2 regions of the Lentzea sp. HUAS TT2 genome follow, and region 1 is predicted to be linked to the other one. Evidence: riboswitches for the same ligand, from Rfam matches in the RefSeq annotation. Region 1 holds a riboswitch; the other holds the start of a gene.

Region 1 (3,212 bases):
GCGGGTGGTGAAGCCGGCCGCGTCGAGCTTGCTCTTCACCCAGTTGACCGAGGCCAGGTACCCCGGACGTCCGTGAGCGCGGTTGCCGCCGTTGGCACTCGCGATCGACTGGAACTGGTTGAGGTGTGCTTGGACGTTCGCGACGCTGATGTTCGGTGCTGCCAAGGCCGCAGGAGCGGCCGCTTGCGCCGTGGTCGCTCCGGTCACCATCAAGGCGGCCGCCAGCGCGATCAGGATCCTCATGGTTCAACTCCGTGCAGGGTTAGGGATTGAGCCACTGATCAACATGCTCCACCGCGCATGAGCCCGGTAGAGGCGATCGTCGGATTCGTCGGAATCGGTGGTGATCAACCAGAATGGTCCAGGTGGGTGACGTCACGGTCGTTCTTGGCATCGGCGCGGCCGTACTGCTGATCTCCGTGATCGCGGTGCGGGTGTCGACCCGCCTCGGCCTGCCCTCACTTCTGCTCTACCTCGGCATCGGCGTGGTCCTCGGCGAGTCCGTCGTCGGCATCAACTTCGACGACGCCGACCTCACGCAGTCCCTCGGCATCGCGGCGCTCGTGCTGATCCTCACCGAGGGCGGGATCACGACCCGGTGGAGCGCGGTGAAGTCCTCGCTGTGGCTGGGCGTCGCGCTGTCCACGGTCGCCGTCGCGGTGAGCGTCGCCGTGACCGGGACGGCGTTGCACTTCCTGCTGGGCCTCGACTGGCGGATGGCGTTGCTGTGGGGAGCGGTGCTGTCGTCCACCGACGCGGCCGCCGTCTTCAGCGTCCTGCGCTCGTTAGGTGTCGGCGCGCGGCTCACGGGTGCGCTCGAACTGGAGTCCGGTCTCAACGACGCGCCGGTCTTCATCGCCGTGGTGCTGCTGGCCTCCTCGGACCAGATCTCCTGGACCGCGCCGCTGCTGGTGATCTACGAACTGGGTGCGGGCGCGCTCGTCGGCGTCGTGCTCGGCTATCTCGGTGGAGCCGGACTGAGACGCGCGGCGCTGCCCTCCACCGGTCTGTACCCGCTCGCCACGGTGGCGGTGTGCGTGATGGCCTACACGGCCGGCGATCTCGTGCACGCCTCCGGATTCCTCGCCACGTACGTCGCCGCGCTGGTCCTCGGCAACGCCCGCCTGCCGCACCGCGCCGACACCCTCTCGTTCGCGGAAGGCCTCGGCTGGCTCGCCCAGATCGGGCTCTTCGTCCTGCTCGGCCTCTACGCCTCGCCGTCGCGACTGCTCGACGTGCTGTTCCCCGCGCTGGTCGCGGGTGTGGTGCTGACGTTCGTCGGCCGGCCGTTGTCGGTGGTCCTCGCCTCGCTGCCGTTCAAGGTGCCGTGGCGGGAACAGGCGTTCCTCTCCTGGTCCGGGCTGCGCGGCGCCGTGCCGATCGTGTTCGCGCTGATCCCGTTGATCCAGGGGGTCGAGGGCGCCCGCGAACTGGTCGACGTGGTGTTCGTGCTGGTCGTCGTGCTGACGGTGGTGCAGGGCACGACGCTGCCGTTCCTCGCGCGGCGCCTCGGGCTCGTGAAGACGGGGGAGGCGCAGGAGGTCCAGGTCGACTCCTCGCCGCTCGACGAGCTCGGTGCCGAACTGCTGCAGGTGCACATCCAGCGCGGGTCGAAGCTGCACGGCGTCTACATGACCGAGCTGCGGCTGCCCGTCGGCGCCACAGTGAGCCTCGTGGTGCGCTCGGGAAAGAGTTTCACGCCACAACCGACGACCCGGCTGCAGACCGACGACCAGTTGCTCATCGTCACCACCGAAGAGGCGCGCGATGCCGCTGAGCGGCGGGTTCGTGCCGTCGACAGGGCCGGTCGTTACGCCCGGTGGAAGGGCGAGACCGGCGATTAGTCGGTCGCCGACGCTTCCCAGCATGTGAATCGGGTGTCGACGGACGCGTCACCCTCCGCTAACGTCGTCGGCAGGTCATGAGAGCCAGCGTCAAGCCCAAGCTTGCTGGCCGGCAACCCTCCAACCGCGGTGGGGTGCCCTTGGTGAGGACCTGGTCCGGCGCGTGGGGCGCCGGTCAAGCGCGGGCCTTCGCACGACGGGGCCCCTGGCCTCGGAGGCACCTCGATGACGCTCGCGATCACCCCCGGCACCGCTACCGCTGTTCCTGCTGTCGTCGGCGCTGACCTGAGGGTTCCGCTCGTCACCGGAGAGCGCGTCACCTACGCCAACCTCGACCACGCGGCATCGGCGCCCTGTCTTCAGGAGGTGCGCGACGCCGTCGACGAGCTGCTGCCCTGGTACGCCAGCGTGCACCGCGGCGCCGGGTTCGCCTCGCAGGTCTCCACCCGCGTCTACGAGCAGGCCCGCGACCGCATCCGCCGGTTCGTCGGGGCGCACTCCTCCGACGCCGTCGTCTTCACCCGCAACACCACCGATTCGCTGAACCTGTTGGCGCGCAGCGTTCCCAAGAACACCGCCGTCGTCCTGTTCGACAGCGAGCACCACGCGGCCCTGCTGCCGTGGCGCGGGCCGAACGTTCAGCGCATCGCTGCCCCGTCTTCGTCCGGTGCTGCGCTCGTCGCACTGGACCGGGCCCTCGCCGCCGCCCCGGTCGGCCCTCGGCTCGTGATCGTCACCGGGGCGTCCAACGTCACGGGGGAGCTGTGGCCGGTCGCCGAGCTCGCGAAGGTCGCCCGCCGCCACGGCGCGCGGATCGCGCTCGACGCGGCCCAGCTCGCCCCGCACCGCCCGATCAACGCCCGTGAGCTGGGTGTCGACTACATCGCGTTCTCCGGCCACAAGATCTACGCGCCGTTCGGCGCCGGTGTGCTGGTCGGCCGCGCGGACTGGCTGCAGCAGGCCCAGCCGTACCTGGTCGGCGGCGGTGCCACGTCGAAGGTGACCGACCACGGCGACCGCCTCGGTGTGGCCTGGTCCGCGGTGCCCGAGCGGCACGAGGCCGGCAGCCCGAACGTCGTCGGCGTGCACGCGCTGGCCGCGGCCTGCGAGATCCTGTCGCGGCACTGGGAGCAGACCGTCGCGCACGAGCAGGAGCTGCTGGCGCGCCTGCAGGACGGGCTGCGCACCGTCCCCGGCTTCCGCGAGCTCTCGATCCTGACCGACGCGGACAAGGTCGGTGTCGTGAGCTTCACGATCTCCGGCTTCGACGCGGGCTTCCTCGCGGCGGCGCTGTCCGCCGAGTACGGCATCGGCGTGCGCGACGGGGCGTTCTGCGCCCACGTGATCGTGGGCCGCCTCGTCAAGCAG
Region 2 (3,212 bases), 2.6 Mb from region 1:
CCAGCAGGTCGTCACCGACCCCGGCACCCCGGGCGAGCAGACCTCCACGTACCGCGTCACGGTGAAGAACGGCAAGGAGATCAGCCGCGAGAAGATCGGCGGCAAGATCACCAAGGAGCCGAAGCCCAAGAAGATCACCGTGGGCACCAAGCCCATCCCGGACGGCGAAGTCTGGGACCGTCTCGCCAAGTGCGAGGCAGGCGGCAACTGGGCCATCAACACCGGCAACGGCTACTACGGCGGCCTCCAGTTCTCGGCCAGCACCTGGGCCTCGAACGGCGGCACCGCCTACGCGGCGCTGCCGCACCAGGCGACCCGCGAACAGCAGATCGCGACCGCCACCAAGCTGCGCGACCGCGCGGGCGGCACGTACAGCGCGTGGCCGGGCTGCCGCGCGAAGCTCGGCCTGCCGTAAACACTCTCCGTCCCCTGACTGAGGCCGCCCGTGGTTCGCCACGGGCGGCCTTCGTCGTTGCGGTGGGATCGGGCGCTCCGGGCGAGGGTGGAGGAGCGGGCAGAGAACGGTGACCACCCCGCTGGAACCGCGACGAGCCAACGCAAGCCGACCTCGCGGTCCCATTCGCACGGTCCCAGCCCACCTCTCCACCACCAGGCCTGCGAGAATGCACCGGTGAGCCTGCTGGGTCCTGCCGAAGTCCGCCGTCTAGCCGCCGAGCTGGACATCCGCCCGACCAAAAAACTGGGCCAGAACTTCGTCCACGACCCCAACACCGTCCGCAAGATCGTGGCCGCGGCCGGACTCACACCAGACGACGTGGTCCTGGAGGTAGGCCCAGGCCTGGGCTCCCTGACCCTCGCCCTGCTCCCCAACGCCAGCCAGGTGATCGCGGTGGAGATCGACCCGCCTCTGGCCGACCGCCTACCGCAGACCGTCACCGAGATGGATCCGGAGAACGCGGGCAAGCTCAAAGTCGTCCTCAAGGACGCCATGAAAGTCACCCAAGAAGACCTGCCGGCCCCACCCACCGCAATCGTCGCGAACCTGCCGTACAACGTCGCGGTCCCGGTGGTGCTGCACCTGTTGGCCGAACTGCCGAGCCTCCAGAAGGGTCTCGTCATGGTCCAGGCCGAGGTGGCCGACCGGATGGCGGCGAAGCCCGGCAGCAAGATCTACGGCGTGCCCAGCGTGAAGCTCGCCTGGTACGCGGAGTCGAAGAAGGCCGGGGCGATCGGCAAGAACGTCTTCTGGCCCGCGCCCAACGTCGACTCGGGTCTGGTGTGGTTCCAGCGTCACGAAAAGCCGCTGTCCACTGTGGATCGCAAGAGGCTCTTCGCGATCGTGGACGCCGCGTTCGCGCAACGCCGCAAGACGCTCAGGGCCGCGCTCAAGGGCTGGGCCGGCAACCCCGGGAACATCGACGAACTGCTCGCGAAGGCTCAAGTCGATCCTCAGCTGAGGGGCGAGCAGTTGAGCGTGATCGACTTCATCCGGATCGCCGAGGTCTAGGCCGGGGATCCTTCGGCCAACAGTGTGATCTGTCGAACGAATCGGATTCTGGCTTGCGCAACCGAACGTCCGTCCGGTTGACTGCTACTTGCCATCCGGAGCGACTGAGAGACCTGGCTCTACGACGTCGCAGCAACCACCCGCTGGATGCGGGCAGGTGCTAACGCCAGGACCGATGGAGGAGCACCATGGGTACCGTGCGAATGCTGACGCGCCGTCGAGTCATCGACCAGTGCCGTCGCTCGTCTTCTGCATGTCGTCGCCACCTCGTCTAAGGCGCCTTCTTCCAAGAGTCCTTTGACGCGCACTCAGTCAACGAGTGGCGCACACACCTGAGCAGAACTCCGACCGCGCACGTCCGCCCGAAAACGGACAGTGTGCCGTCGCGCGCAGCCGTGGAGCAGACGTGATCACTGTCGAAAACCTCACCAAGTCCTTCCAGGGCGTCAGTGCCCTCAACGGCGTGACCCTCGACGTCGAGGCCGGCACCGTGCTCGGTGTCGTCGGCCCGAGCGGGGCCGGCAAGTCGACGCTCGCCCGTTGCGTCGCGCTGCTGGAGCGTCCCGACTCCGGGGCGATCCGCGTCGACGGCACCGACATCACCAGCCTCGACGGGTCGGCCCTGCGGGCTGCTCGTCGGCAGATCGGCGTTGTGCCGCAAGGGGATTCGCTTCTCCGGCAGCGCACGGCGGCCGGCAACATCGCGCTGCCGCTGGAGTCCGCCGGCATTCCCGGACCGCAGCGCCGCACCCGTGTCGGTGAGCTGCTGGACCTCGTCGGGCTGACCGACAAGGCCGCCTCCTACCCCGACCAGCTGTCCGGCGGGCAGCGTCAGCGCATCGCCGTGGCGCGCGCTCTCGCCGCCAACCCCAGCGTCCTGCTCGCCGACGAGCCGACGTCCGCGCTGGACCCGGAGACCACCGGTTCCGTGCTGACCGTGCTCGACCGTGCGCGCGCTGAGCTGGGTGTGACCGTTCTCGTCGTCACACACGACATGGGCGTGGTCCGCAAGATCTGCGATGACGTCGCAGTGCTGGAGCAGGGCCGCGTCGTCGAGCACGGCAAGGTCCTCGACCTGGTCAACAACCCGGCCAGCCGCACGAGCAGCGCGTTGCTGCCCGCCGTCGACCTGAACCCGATCAACGAGAGCAGCTACGACCGCGTCGCGGACGTCGTGCTCGTCGGGTTCGCCGCGGTCGGCGCGTTGCTGCCCGAGGCCGCGCACCGGTTCGGCGTCGAGCTCAACATCGTCGGCGGCGGTCTGACGCGCCTGGGCGAGACCCCGGTCGCACGTTTCCGGCTCGGCTTGAACGGCGAGCGCTCTGACTCCGCACTGGAGTGGATCGGCGAGGCCGGCGGCGCTGTGCAGAGGTCCTTGAAGGGCCCCCAGGGAGTAGCTGCGTGAGGTCTGCAACACCCTGGTCCGACGTTTTCTCGTACCTGCTCGAAGCCACCGGCGAGACGCTGTACATGGTCGGCGTCTCGACCGTCATCGCCACTGTTCTCGGAGTTCCCGTAGGTGTCTGGCTGCAGCTCACCGCCAAGGGCGGGCTGCGGCCGAACGCCGCGGTGCACAGGATCCTGAGCTTCGTCACCGACCTGGGCCGCTCGATGCCGTTCATCGTGCTGCTCGTCGCGCTCACGTCGGTCACCCGCCTCCTCGTAGGCGGCTCCATCGGCAGCACGGCGGTCATCGTGCCGCTGGCCGTGGGAGCGATCCCATTCGTCGGCAGGCTCGTGCAGA

The links. A riboswitch is a leader RNA that binds a small molecule or an ion and turns the genes downstream of it on or off. The one in region 1 is predicted to bind S-adenosylmethionine.
Region 2: another riboswitch for S-adenosylmethionine. It lies ahead of ACSHWB_RS17900 (methionine ABC transporter ATP-binding protein); the one in region 1 lies ahead of ACSHWB_RS04730 (aminotransferase class V-fold PLP-dependent enzyme).

The regions. Positions count from the first base shown of each region.
Region 1 is NZ_CP196667.1:936,988-940,199, reverse strand. Features, by position in the region: gene ACSHWB_RS04740 (M28 family metallopeptidase) at 1-243, opposite strand, end outside; gene ACSHWB_RS04735 (potassium/proton antiporter) at 366-1,844, shown strand; SAM riboswitch class IV at 1,918-2,032, shown strand; gene ACSHWB_RS04730 (aminotransferase class V-fold PLP-dependent enzyme) at 2,070-3,212, shown strand, end outside.
Region 2 is NZ_CP196667.1:3,546,007-3,549,218, forward strand. Features, by position in the region: gene ACSHWB_RS17890 (transglycosylase family protein) at 1-415, shown strand, start outside; gene rsmA (16S rRNA (adenine(1518)-N(6)/adenine(1519)-N(6))-dimethyltransferase RsmA) at 638-1,468, shown strand; SAM riboswitch class I at 1,557-1,650, shown strand; gene ACSHWB_RS17900 (methionine ABC transporter ATP-binding protein) at 1,875-2,873, shown strand; gene ACSHWB_RS17905 (methionine ABC transporter permease) at 2,870-3,212, shown strand, end outside.